DNA from 3 places in the Paraburkholderia sp. MM5496-R1 genome. Region 1 is predicted to be linked to each of the others. Evidence: riboswitches for the same ligand, from Rfam matches in the RefSeq annotation. Region 1 holds a riboswitch; each other region holds the start of a gene.
The links. Region 1 has a riboswitch for cobalamin ahead of OKW38_RS11390 (TonB-dependent receptor). Riboswitches for the same ligand answer to the same signal wherever they lie in the genome.
Positions count from the first base shown of each region.

Region 2: it holds a riboswitch for cobalamin, as region 1 does, so the genes downstream of both, OKW38_RS15320 (TonB-dependent receptor domain-containing protein) here and OKW38_RS11390 (TonB-dependent receptor) in region 1, are expected to answer to the same signal.
Region 3: it holds a riboswitch for cobalamin, as region 1 does, so the genes downstream of both, cobA (uroporphyrinogen-III C-methyltransferase) here and OKW38_RS11390 (TonB-dependent receptor) in region 1, are expected to answer to the same signal.

Region 1 covers NZ_JBNDLT010000002.1:961,411-965,831, forward strand. Annotated here, with positions in the region: gene OKW38_RS11385 (ABC transporter ATP-binding protein) at 1-379, opposite strand, end outside; gene OKW38_RS11390 (TonB-dependent receptor) at 400-2,613, opposite strand; cobalamin riboswitch at 2,888-3,031, opposite strand; partial or broken gene OKW38_RS11395 (SET domain-containing protein-lysine N-methyltransferase) at 3,298-3,456, shown strand; gene OKW38_RS11400 (hypothetical protein) at 3,504-3,806, opposite strand; gene OKW38_RS11405 (hypothetical protein) at 3,783-4,169, shown strand; gene OKW38_RS11410 (Fur family transcriptional regulator) at 4,211-4,421, shown strand, end outside.
Region 2 covers NZ_JBNDLT010000002.1:1,822,577-1,826,997, forward strand. Annotated here, with positions in the region: gene OKW38_RS15320 (TonB-dependent receptor domain-containing protein) at 1-1,588, opposite strand, end outside; cobalamin riboswitch at 1,679-1,943, opposite strand; gene OKW38_RS15325 (ATPase) at 2,164-2,523, shown strand; gene OKW38_RS15330 (cell division protein ZapA) at 2,520-2,834, shown strand; RNA gene ssrS (6S RNA) at 2,901-3,082, shown strand; gene OKW38_RS15340 (EVE domain-containing protein) at 3,224-3,682, shown strand; gene OKW38_RS15345 (SIMPL domain-containing protein) at 3,926-4,421, shown strand, end outside.
Region 3 covers NZ_JBNDLT010000003.1:2,428,861-2,433,281, reverse strand. Annotated here, with positions in the region: gene cobW (cobalamin biosynthesis protein CobW) at 1-1,014, opposite strand, end outside; cobalamin riboswitch at 1,217-1,494, opposite strand; cobalamin riboswitch at 1,575-1,832, shown strand; partial or broken gene cobA (uroporphyrinogen-III C-methyltransferase) at 2,028-2,765, shown strand; gene OKW38_RS37360 (cobalamin biosynthesis protein) at 2,769-3,275, shown strand; gene cobO (cob(I)yrinic acid a,c-diamide adenosyltransferase) at 3,272-3,874, shown strand; gene OKW38_RS37350 (cobyrinate a,c-diamide synthase) at 3,878-4,421, shown strand, end outside.

The sequences.
Region 1 (4,421 bases):
CTGCGTCCACGGCGGTGTCGCCGTCAAGCAGCCCCTTGTGCGGCGTACGGCCCATCGCGACGACCTCTTCCACCGTCAGGCCGAAGTCGTCGGGCGGGTCCTGCTGTACCACCGCGATGCGTTGCGCCGCCCAGCGCCCGGACTTGACCCAGACGTCGTCGCCGTCCAGCCTGACGGCGCCGCTGTGCGGCCTTGCGTACCGGAACGCACACCGCAGCAGGCTCGTCTTGCCGCTGCCGTTGGGTCCGATCAGGCCGACGAATTCGCCCGGCTGCACTTCGAGCACGATCCGCCGCAACAGGCTCTCGCCGTCGTCCGGGCGTCTCGCGTCCCGCGACGGCGGCGACCAGCCTAGCTCTTCGATATGCAGTGAGGTCATGGCTTTGCCGATCAATGAGGCTAGAAAGTCATCGTCGCGGTGACCCACCCCGAGCGCGGCGCGCCGAGCAGCCATTCGGTGCCGTCGTTCTGCGTGGAGACCGCATAGGTCCGGTTGGTCAGGTTGCGCAGATAGAGCGCGAGCGTCAGGTTGCGCGTTGCGCGCCACGACGCGGACGCATCGACCAGTGTGTACGACGGAATCGACACGCTGTTCGCGTTGTCGCCGAAGCGCCGTCCGACATACTGCACCCCGGCTCCCGCGCGCCAGCCAGGCGCGAACGCCCAGTCGAGCCACACGTTCGCGGTCTGCTCGGGGATGTTGTAGGGCACGTTGCCCGCGCGCGACACGCTCTGACCATCGACCGCCTCGTCGAAATCGTCGTACCGCGCGCGCAGCAGCGCCGCGTTCGCCTCGACCGACCAGCCGCCGCCCAGCCGCAGCGCGCCCGACCATTCGACGCCGCGCGACGACTGCCGGCCGACCTGCTCGCTCAGGTCCGGGTTCAGCGGATCGGTGCTCACGAGGTTACGCTTCACGATCTGGTACACCGCGAAGGTCCACGATCCGCGGCCGCCGAGCACTTCCTTCTTGACACCCGCCTCCCACTGCTGACCTGTCGACAGCGTGAACTGACTGTTCGATTGCGACAGCGTAATCAGCGAACTGACGCCGTCGGTGCCGGTCGTGTACTGACCGTACACGGACAGTGCCGGCGTGAGCGAGAACACAAGGCCCGTGCGCCATCCTGTATGGGCGAACGTCCTGTCGAACGACGCCGCCGCAGTCGTGGCAGTCGCGAACGTCTCGCGATGCAAGTCGATATGGTCGTAACGCAGGCCACTCACCCACGCGAGCCGCTCGGTCAGCTCGAACCGGTCCTCTGCAAAAAGGGACGCCTGATGCGTGACGGTGCGAAACGCGGGCACGGTCGAATCGGGACTGTCGAACACGCCCGGATCGAAACCGAATGCCGGCACGATCGACGAGCCGCCGTATGGTGAATTGCTTGTATCGACAAACGAGATCACATTGAAGTCCGCGCCGACGACCAGCCGGTTCTGATGGCCCCATGCACGCCCGTCGATCGTCGTGTCGAGCTGGTCGCCGATCTGCCGCTGATGATGGAGGATCTCGATGTAATCGCTGCGCAACACATCGCCATCCGGCTGCAGGGCGTAGCTCTCGCTATCGTGCCAGTGGCGGTTGGTCAGCAAATAATAGAGCTGGTTGCGCACCGTGATGCCAGGCATGGCGTGCCACTTCGCGTTCAGCCGCGTCCACTGGTCGTAATAGGAGATCGCGGAATCGGCGACGTTGTAGTTCTGGTAGCGGAACGCCGGATTGAGCGCACCGTCGAGCACCGGAATCCCGAAATAGCGCGCCGGCTTCTGGCGGCCGTAGTCGTAGTCGAGTGTGAATGACAAGGTCGGATCGACGTCGAGCCGCAATGCGCCGCCGAGCGCCGTGGTATGCGAATCGCCGCGCGGTACCCAGCCGTTCGAGCGGTCGTCGCTCACGTAAAAGCGGTATGACAGCATGGGCCCGAGCGCGCCCGTCGTATCGAGCGCCACGCGCTTCTCGCCATAGGCGCCCGCGCCGAGCTGGACCGTGGTCGCGTAGTCGCGCTGCGGCGCCTTCGGCACGACGTTGATCACGCCGCCGATGCCACCCTCACCGTAGAGCACCGACGCCGGACCGCGCAGCACCTCGATCCGGTCGACCGACCACGTATCGAACGGAAAGGTCACCGTGCCTGCGCCAGGATACATGCGCGTGCCGTCATAGAGCGTCGTGATCGACTTTGGCCCGCTGAAGCCGCGCACCGAGACCGACGTGCCGCCATTGCCGGGTGCCGCGTCGGTGGCAAAGCCGGCCGCACGCGTAATGGCCTCGTTGACCGTGGTGTCGCCGCGCACCTGAATCTGCTCACCGGTGAGCGTCTCGACGCTCGCCGGCGTATCGAGGCTCGACAGTCCAAGCCGGCTGCCGGTACGGATCGGCGTGCTCAGGTCCGGTGTATCCGTATGGCCCGATGCCTGGACCTTAACAGCCGGCAGCGTCTGTGCCGGCTCCTGCGCAGATTGCGTGCTGTCTGCCGCCGGGCCGCTGCCGTCATCAGCAAACGCGGACGACGAGCCGATCAGCCACGCGCAGCCGAGCATCCCTGCTGTGAGCTGACGGCTGCGGCGTCGCTGCGTTCGCGACGGCGAAAGGATCGAGATTTTCTTCATTGTCCTGCTCTCTTTTCTTTTTTCTCTGGCGCTACCGTATGCGGTGCGCCTGTTTGTTATGCGCTCGACACACGTGCCGATCCACCATGTCATCGACGCAGTGAAACGCCGCACGATTGCCGGAAACACGAACCAGGCATGCCGTACTGACCGGCGAAACTTACCGGGTCAACACAGACGACGGGAGAAAAAGAGGAAGCAACGGGCAGCCGATGCCCGGTGGACACTGACGATGCAGGTCATGGCGGTTCTCCTGGGGTTTCGCGCCCCATGACAGGTGAAGGAAGACAAGGCCCAGGTCTGACTCCCGGTTTCAGGAAACCGGTCACAGTGGCGCGACCGCGCTGGATTTGCACCAGCTTCCGGGCTTTGCGTGCGCAATTCTAATCGATCGCACACTCAATTCCCCCGCGCCCCGGCCTGGCTAGCGCATGCCTGCCCGTGCAGGCTGCCCGCTTCACGTCCGGGTCATCGCGCCAGCGGTCGGATCGCCCGCGATTCCGGCAGAACGATATCTAACCCGCATCGTAAACGCAACACAGTTGCGATAATTAGAAAAGGGAACGCTATACTTGAGTCTGCTTCACCGCATACATTCCTGCATTCATGCCCCGCCTGATCCAGATCCGACGCAGTCCCATCCATGGCAAGGGTGTCTTTGCCGTTGCCGACATTCCGCGCGGCATGCGCATCATCGAATACAGGGGGGCGCGCATTACCCACGCGGCAGCACGACGCCAGCATCCCGTCAACGCCGAAGACCCGTTCCACACCTTTCTGTTTGCGCTGGGTGACGGTGACGGCCGCTACTGCATTGATGCGGGCACCGGCGGGAACGCCGCCCGCTGGATCGATCATCGTTGCGCACCGAACTGCGAGGCGGTTGAAGACTACGACCGCCAGGGGATCCTGCGCGTGTACCTCCATGCCGCCGCAGTGAACGATGGAACGAGCTGTGCCATGCCTGTACCCGGCTTGATTTTGCGCTGCTCGATCCAGCCCTCGACGGTCGCCAGCCGGTCACGCCAGCGCGTCGCCGCGCCGACCCGGCAGGCTGGGCCCGTGACATCGACCGCCTCGCCGCGCTGTTCGACGACTATCGGCCGCGCATCGTCTTCTGCCCGCACGAGCGTGATGGCTCTGCGACGCACATCGGTGTCCACTGGCTCGTGCATGACGCCCTTCAGCAACATGCACACGCCGTCTGGCTTGCGCAGACAGAATTCTGGGGCACCCTGGAGCAGCCCAATACCCTCGTCGAACTCGACAGCTCAAGCGTCGCGACCATGATCGAGGCGTTGACCTGTCACCATGGTGAAATTGCCCGCAACCCCTATCACCTGCGCCTGATGTCATGGCTCGCGGACAGCATGCGACGCGGTGGCGAGGCTGTGTTCGGTGCCGGAATGCAACCGCCGTCCTTCGCCTTCGGCGCGTTGTACCGGCTCGAGCGCTGGGCAGGCGGCCGGCAGACGGCAGTCGGGCGTCCGATGGCCATCGCTGCGGAGGATGGCCTGCAACCGCTGTTCGACCAGGGCATGCCGCCAGGTCCATGACGACGACCATACGACACGCGTGGCCTTGCCCGCGCGGAACGATGTATCATTCCATCATTGGACAGTTGCATCCACGGTCATCCATGCCTACCCGCCACTCTCCGCGCAAACATCCACCACACGCTCCTACCGACTGGCCATCGCGCCTGCGCGAGGCGGGGCTGCGCTCCACCGCGCTTACCGTTGCCGTGCTCGAACGCCTGGAGGGCGCCGAACAGCCCCGTTCGCACGAAGAACTCGCCCGCGATCTGG
Region 2 (4,421 bases), 860 kb from region 1:
TCTTGCCGACATGACCGCTCCACGATCCCTCGAGTCCCTGCACCTTCGCACGGCCGACGTTCTCCGCGAGGTAGATGCCGGGGATCGTCTGCACGTAGTCGATCAGATTCGTATAGCGCGTCTGGAATGCGTTCAGTCGCATCACGCCGAGCGCATCGGTCGCGTACTGCAAACCGGCTTCGACCGAATGACTGCGCTCGGGCTGGATCGACGGGTTGCCGCTGATCGGATAGTACAGATCGTCGAAGCTCGGCGCGCGGAACGCATCCGAATAGCTTGCGGTTACCTTCCAGCGCGACGTGATGTCGAATCCGTAGCCGAGATAGTAACTGTTCGCTCCACCGAAATCGGAGTACTGGTCGCGTCGCACGTTGGCCTGAATCTGGTTGCGGCCGAAGCGCGCGCTGTAGCCCGCGAAGACCGAATCGACGTGACGGTCGGGCGCGGCGAACGTGTCGGAGTCGAGCGTCTGGTCGAGATGCTCGTAGCCGAGTTGCAGCTTCTGGTTCGCGGCGAGCGCGAAATCGTTCTGCCACGTGTACTGGCGATTGTCGGTATCGAAGCGGCCGTTGTAGATGCCATTGGTGTTCGACACGCTGCGGTCGTCGCCCTCGGCGAGCGTGACGTGGGTGGTCCACCAGTCGGTCAGCTTGCCGTTCGCGAATACCGACACCTGACGCACCTTGCTATAGAGATTGTTCAGATCGGTGGGCTCGCCGTACGCATTGTCGTAGCTGTTGTCGTTGTTCGACTGGAAGTAGCTGACGCCCGCGTCCCACCTGTCGGTGAACTTGTGACGCAGCGACGCGCTGATGCTCTCGTTCAGATTGCCGTTTGCGTTCGGATTCGCGTTCGGCGCCTCGAGCGGATTGAGCGACGAAAAGCCGTCGTCCTTCGTGCGCGCGAGCGAAATATTGAAAGTCGTGCGGCCGTCCTGATCGAGCGCGCCGTTCACGCCGGCCGTTTGCGTCTGCGTGCGATAGCTGCCGTAGCCGACCGAAAAATTGAAACGCGGCGGATGATCGCCGCCGTCTTTCGTGAACACCTGCACGACGCCGCCGATCGCGCCCGAGCCATACAACGCCGACACGTTGCCGTTCACCACTTCGACGTGATCGACCTGATCGAGCGGAATCTGCGCGAGTTGAGCTGAGCCGAGACTCACCGAATCGACGCGCACGCCGTCGATCAGCAGCAGCGATTGCGTCGACGATGCGCCGCGCAGAAAGAGGCTCGTGGTCGAACCGGGGCCACCCGTGCGCGAGATTTGCGCGCCTGGCGCGAGTTGCAGCAGGCCGGGCAGATCGGTCGCGGTCGTGTCGGCGATGTCCTGCTGATCGAACTGCGTGGTCTGCGGGATCGCATCGCGCAACGCTTGCGGTCCGCGTTGCGCGGTCACGACGATCGGCGACAGCACGTTGCCCGACGCATCGGTGGAAGTGAGATTGGCCGCGTCGGCAACGTTTGCGGCGCTCGCAGCGGTTGCATCCGTCGCGGACGAAGACGCGGGCTCGGCGCTTTGCGCATGCACGACGAGCGGCAGGCTCGCGAACGCGAGCAGCGTTGCGCGGGCGATGGGGGACAGCATGGGATGACATTCCTGTGGATAGCGTGCGCGGCCTGCTTCCCCGCAGGCCGACGCGTCACGAGGCGTCCCCTTGTTCAACGTTTTCGCGGGGGACGTCCCTCTTTTCTGGCCGGTATCCGGGCTACGACACATCGATCCCGCCTTCCCACGCGTGACGCGCAGTGGCACACTCGCACGTTGAACTTCCAACCTTGCGACCAGGACCGACCTGCATGAGCACATCACATGCGGTCGCTTACCGTTGCGGGGGCAGCGCAGGTTCGCGCATCCGGTTTTGGCACCGCGCGCGTCCTGCTTCCCGTTTAACTGCGCGCGCCGAGAAGCGCGCGCGGGCACCAGAGTGCGGGAAGTTTACGAGCGGCCTCGCGGGGCGTCAAGAAAGGTCAACCGGAGCGCAATCGGTTCTGTTGAATGCAGGTTATTGTCCGATGGATTACCGGTTTTTTACCTTATGGTCGACGACACGACACGCAACGAACCTGCACGTAGCGATGCTGTTACGTCTCGAAACGAGACAATTGTCGGAACCTGTAATATTCCGCGCTAAAATGCGATGTCTTTAGAGGACGCAGCACATGCTCACCGAACTCGAATCACTCTCCCAGAACATCGGCAAGCTGATTGCGATCAGCCAGCGCCACAACGAAGCGCGGCTCGCGCTCGAAGAGCAGCTCGCGCAAACGCGTGCCGAAGTGCAAGCCACGCATGCGGAACTCGCGCAATTGCGCGAAGAGCGCGACGCACTGCAGGCGGAACGCGACGCGCTGTCCGCCAAGATCGACGACGCTCAGGTGCGCCTGAATGCCATTCTCGAAAAATTGCCGCGCGCACGCGCGAGCAGCGAACCGGATAACCAGCTCGATCTGCTCGAGTCCGCCCAGCCCGGACACGAGGAAGCGGAAAGCGACGTGAGCCGACACGGAGAAAGCGCATGACCACCAAGCAGATCGAAGTATCGATTCTCGAAGTACCCTATCGTCTCGCCTGCTCGCCGGAAACGGAAGGCGCGCTGCTCGAGGCGGTCGCGCGCGTCGACGCCGAGATGAAGAAAATCCGCAGCGGCAGCAACGTGCGCGGCACCGATCGCATCGCGGTGATGGCTGCGCTGTCGCTGGCATCGGAACTGCTTAAGCTGCAAAGCAGCGTGCGACACGGAGAAGCATTTCCCGCTGAAGAAATCCGGCGTACAATGCAGCAAATGAACGAACAGCTAGGTACTGTGATCGAGCAGTACAGCTTGCAGTAAGCAGTAGTGGGCCGGTTTCGAATCGGTCACGTGTTGAACGGTTTGGGTTGTAGCTTCATCGGTTTAGCTTCCCTGCCTGGTTCGCCAAGGTCATACATTCCTTGAACCAATGCCATGTGCACGGTTGCGGAAATTTGTAGCACGGGTGTGCGCGTCACTCAGTCTGATGTACCCGAAGTGTTGCTAACTGCGACCAATTCTGAACCCTCGGTTCAGGATGCCGGCCTAGCGGCTAAGGCGGGGACCTTATCTGGAACGGCATCGGACTTCGGTTCGATGCCGTTTTTCTTTGGTCGTCGTTTTTTCGTTTGAGCGCCTTTTTCAGGGGCTTTTCCGTACGCGCCTGCTGTTGTTGCGCTTCGTTCAATCTCACACGCTCACTCCGATTCATGCGCTACTGGCTGATGAAGTCCGAACCGGACGAAGCAAGCATCGACGACCTCGCCAACGCACCACATCGCACCTTGCCGTGGACCGGCGTACGCAACTATCAGGCGCGCAACTTCATGCGCGACGTGATGCAGGTCGGCGACGGCGTGCTCTTCTATCATTCGAGCTGTCCGGAGCCCGGCATCGCGGGCATCGCGGAGGTCTCGTCGACCGCGTATCCGGACCCTACGCAGTTCGATAAAAAGAGTCCGTACTACGACGCGAAATCGTCGCCGGAAACGCCGCGCTGGATGCTCGTCGACGTCGTGTTCAAGAAGAAAATCGGGCTGATTCCGCTTGCCGCGCTGCGCGAGCATGCCGAATTGCAGGACATGCGCGTGCTCGCCAAAGGCAATCGCCTGTCGATCACGCCGGTGACCGAAGCCGAATGGCGCTTCATCACTAAACAGCTGGTTTAAGGGCGAACGCGCGACGCGGCACCTGTCGTGATCGCATCCAGGTCATCGTTTCCGATGCGGCGGCGAAGCACTAATTGGGGAACCAAGCGTCGGTAAAACGCGCCTAATCGGTCGACGAAAGCGTGAACTCGAACCGGCCGCTCGACGGCAAGCCGATGCATTCACCAGCGCATCCGTCAAACCGCGCGCCACTACCCGGCGCTCGCGTCGAACGTGCACAACCTGTTCAAAAGGATTCCAGTCATGACGACAAAAACCGCACGGTCCCTCGCACTTGCGCTCGCCTTGGGCGCGCCTGTGGCACTCGCACTGAACCCTGCGACCGCTCGAGCGCAGACCATGATGCCGCAGCCCTCGGGCGTGCTGTCGCTGAATGCGCAGGCGAGCGCGGAAGTCCCGCAGGACGAAGTCGAAATCACGCTGTTTTACGAGCAGGAAGCGAGCGAGCCGTCGTCGCTGACGTCGACGCTGAACGAACGCGCCGACGCGGCATTGCAGAAAGCGCGCGGCGTCAGCGGCGTGACCGCGCGCTCGGGCGCGTTCTCGATCTTCCCGTCGACGGACCGCGACGGACGCATCACGACGTGGCGCGGCCGCACGGAAGTCGTGCTCGAATCGCGCGACTTCGCCGCGGCATCGAAGCTCGCCGGACAGATGGCATCGATCATGCAGGTTGGCAACGTGCGTTTCTCGCTGTCGCCGCAAGCGCAGCGCGCGGCCGAACAGCGGCTCAGCGGCG
Region 3 (4,421 bases), on a different contig from region 1:
GATCAGCACGAAGCGGCTCAACGCGCCGTCGCCATTTTCACCCGCTTGCCAGCGCCGGTCGAAGTAGCTCTCGAAGCGCCGGCCCACGCCCTGGATCACGAGACGCATCGCCGCGCCCTGCAGTGCCGCGAAGCCTTTGACACGGTAAATCGTGTGGGATTCGACGAGCGTCTGCAAGGCGGCGAGCGCCGCGTCGCGCGACGGTACGGATGCCTGCACGACGACCGAATCGAATTCATCGTGGTGATGATCGGGGTCGTCGGCGGAACCGTGGTGGTCATGACGCAGGTGGATCGTCTCTTCCGACGCCGCTTCGAGGCCCAGCAGCGTATGCAGGTCGAGCCGCCCCTGCTGCGCGCGCACGATCTTCACCTGCGGCGCAATCTCCGCGCGGATCGCGGCTTCGACCTCGTGCTGCCGCGCGTCGTCGATCAGATCGGTCTTGTTCAGAATCACCAGGTCGGCCGCCGACAACTGGTCTTCGAACAGCTCGTGCAGCGGCGACTCGTGATCGAGATTCGGATCGGCCTTGCGCTGCGCATCGACGGCGAGCGGGTTATCGGCGAACTGGCCGCTCGCGGCGGCCGGGCCGTCCACCACCGTCACCACCGCGTCGACCGTGAAGCCATTGCGGATCTGCGGCCAGTTGAACGCCTGCACGAGCGGCTTCGGCAACGCCAGGCCCGACGTTTCGATCAGCACGTGATCGAATTCATCGCGGCGCTCCGCGAGCTTTTCCATCACCGGGAAAAATTCTTCCTGCACGGTGCAGCACAAACAACCGTTCGCGAGTTCATACAATTGCCCTTCGGTCTCGACGCCGTTTTCATCGCAACCGATGCCGCAGCCCCTGAGGATTTCGCCGTCGATGCCGAGCTCGCCGAACTCGTTGACGATCACCGCGATGCGCTTGCCGCCCGCATGCTGAAGAATGTGCCGCAGCAGCGTGGTTTTGCCGCTGCCGAGAAAGCCCGTGACGATCGTGACGGGGATCTTGCGCAATTGAGTTTGCATCGTGAGGTCCATCCCTTGGCGTTGATCGGTATGCCGGAAAGTCCGCGCGTGGGTCCGCGTCGGCTGGCGAATGGAGCGAATGAAGCACGCGCAGCAGTACCAGCGATCACCAGACACGGGGACGAACGACGGCATTGCCGCGACAACGGAAATACAGAAAGCGGAACTGAGGTCATGAACGCGCCGCCGCATCCCCGCGGCGGTCGTTCTGCTTCGTTGGGCCGGTATCCGGGCTGGCGAAAGCGCCGCTTCCCCTTCCCGGCCGAGTGGTTTCTCGTCCAGTGGTGAAATGTCCACGCGAGCTTGCGCGAGGACATCGAAGCCGGCACTGCGGTGCCCGGCTATCAAGCCGGAACCGCTTTTCGCTTACCGTTGCGGGGACAGCACAGGTTAGCCGCTCCAGAGCAGGTGGCTCCCTGTTTCCCGTTTAACTGCATGCGCACGAGCGCGCACGCGAGCACCCAAAGTGCGTGCGAGTGTAGGCCCGCGGACTTGCGCAGTCAAGCAACGCACAGAGCCGGAAAGCGCCGCCGTGGCTTATCCGGCAAGGCGCCATGTGCTATCGTATGCGCGCGTTTGGTGCCCGCACATGCGCTCGCGTGTGCAGTTAAACGGGAAACAGGCAGCGCCTCGCGCGTTCAACCTGTGCTGTCCCCGCAACGGTAAGCGACCTGCGGCGCGCGATTCGATTCGCCTTCGATTCCGCCGTGCCGCGCATGCGTTTTTTGATGCCACTGTCCCGCGAATCGCAACCGGGACGGGAAGGCGAAGCGCATGAGGCCGCCAGCCCGGATACCGGCCAGACGCGGAGGCGGTGCCGCATTGCATCCGTGCATCACGTGGCGCCGCCGGCCGCCGGAATCCGCGGGGAACGGATGTGAAGGCGTAGCAGCGCGGCATCGCGCGTGCCCGGATTCGCAGTTGCGCATGACCTCTATATTCACCGCCGCGCGCGCTGTCGCACGCCGCGTCTCTTCTTCCATCACCGCATGGCGCGCGCCATGCACGCCGCGATGACGCGCGCCTGGCTGATCGGCGCCGGTCCCGGCGACGTCGAACTGATCACGCTGAAGGCCACCCGCGCGCTCGCGCAGGCCGATGTCGTGCTCGTCGACGATCTGGTGAATCCCGACGTGCTGCAGTTCGCGCGCACCGACGCGCAAGTCGTGTACGTCGGCAAGCGCGGCGGCCATCCGTCGACGCCGCAAGCCGACATCGTCGCGCAAATGCTCGGGCATCTGCGCGCGGGGCGCAGCGTCGCGCGGCTCAAGGGCGGCGATCCGTTCGTGTTCGGCCGCGGCGGCGAAGAGTTGCAGGCGCTGCAGGCCGCGGGTATCGAAGTCGACGTGATCAACGGCATCACGGCCGGCATCGCGGCGCCCGCGGCGCTCGGTATCGCGGTCACGCATCGTGATCACGCGCAGGGCGTCGTGTTCGTCACCGGCCACGGCGCCGGCAGTGGCGAACCGGACTGGGCCGCGCTCGCCGCGACGCACATGACGCTGGTGATCTATATGGGCATGCGCCGGCTCGGCGAGATCGCCCGCGCATTGCTCGCGGCCGGCATGTCCGCCGACACGCCGTGCGCGGCGATCGTGTCGGCGACGCGGCCTGAGCAGCGTCATGTGCTCGCGCCGCTTCGCGAGTTCGCCGAGGCGGTGGCGCGCGCGGGGCTCGGCTCGCCGGCGATCGTCGTGATCGGCGCTGTGGCGTCGCTCGCACTGGCGCGTGATGCGGCCAAACGCGACGCCGGCATTGCTCACGAACTGGCAGCGAGCGCGACACGACACGGACTCGCACGCGCGATCAAAACGCTGAGCGTCGGCATCGGTTGCCGCTTGCACAGCAAAGCCGCTGAGATCGAAGCCGCCGTGCGCGCAGCGCTCGGATCGAATGCCTTCGAGCAGATCCGCGCCATCGCGACGATCGACACCAAAGCCAACGAAGCCGGTCTGCTCGAATTCTGCTCACGTCATCAGCTGCCGCTGCAACTGTTCAGCCGCGAGCAGATCGCCGCGGTACCGGTCGCGTCGCCGTCGGCGGCGGCACACGCGCAGCTCGGTGTCGATGGTGTGTGCGAGCCGTGCGCGCTGCTGGCGGCAACGGCGCCGGACTCCACCACAACCGCACAAAACGTGCGTCTAATCGTACGCAAGACCGCGCACGCCGGCATCACGGTGGCGATCGCAGCGGCGAACAATGCTGCCCTTAGCGACGCGCCCCCATCCCATCCCGCCCCTCAAAACCAGGACCCTCGATGAAAACCGATCCGGAATCGCATCAACGCATGACCGAACGCCGCCGCGAAGGCCACGAAAAGAAGCAGGCCGGCGCGACCGTCGAAAAAGGCCTGCTGATCGTCAACACCGGCACCGGCAAGGGCAAGAGCACGGCCGCGTTCGGCATGGCCGTGCGGGTGCTCGGCCACGGCATGCGGCTCGGCGTCGTGCAGTTCATCAAGGGCGCGCTGCATACGTCGGAGCGCGATTTCCTCGGCGCGATCGCGCAATGCGATTTCGTCACGATGGGCGACGGCTACACGTGGAACACGCAGAACCGCGAGGCCGACATGGCGACCGCGCGCAAAGGCTGGAACGAAGCGCGGCGGATGATCGAAAGCGGCGACTACCAGATGGTGATCCTCGACGAGCTGAACACCGTGCTGAAGTACGAATACCTGCCGCTCGACGAAGTGCTCGCGGTGATCAACGCGCGTGCGCCGATGTTGCACGTCGTCGTGACCGGACGCCATGCGCCGGACGCGCTGATCGAAGCCGCCGACCTCGTCACCGAAATGCGCGCGATCAAGCATCCGTATCGCGAGCAAGGTGTGAAGGCGCAGCGCGGCGTGGAGTTCTGAGCGATGTCGGCGTTTCCCAACGGGGCTTCGTCCGGGGCGCCCCCCAAAGGGACTTCCTTCGGGGCGTCCCCCCAGGGGACTTCCTTCGGGGCGTGCCCCGCGCTGTTCATCAGCGCGCCCGCGTCGGGACAAGGCAAAACCACGATCACCGCCGGTCTCGCGCGCTATCACCGGCGGCTCGGACGTCGCGTGCGCGTGTTCAAGACCGGGCCGGATTTTCTCGATCCGATGATCCTCGCGCGCGCGAGCGGCGCGCCGGTGCTGTCGCTCGATCTGTGGATGGTCGGCGAAAGCGCATGCCGCAACCTGCTCGCGCGGGCGGCGCAAGAAGCCGATCTGATCCTGATCGAAGGCGTGATGGGCCTGTTCGACGGCACGCCGAGCAGCGCCGATCTGGCGACCACGTTCGGCGTGCCGGTGCTCGCGGTGATTTCCGCGCAGGCGATGGCGCAGACCTTCGGCGCGGTCGCGTTCGGCCTTGCGCGCTTCAGACCGCAACTGCCGTTCCACGGCGTGCTCGCGAATCGCGTCGGCTCGGCCAGGCACG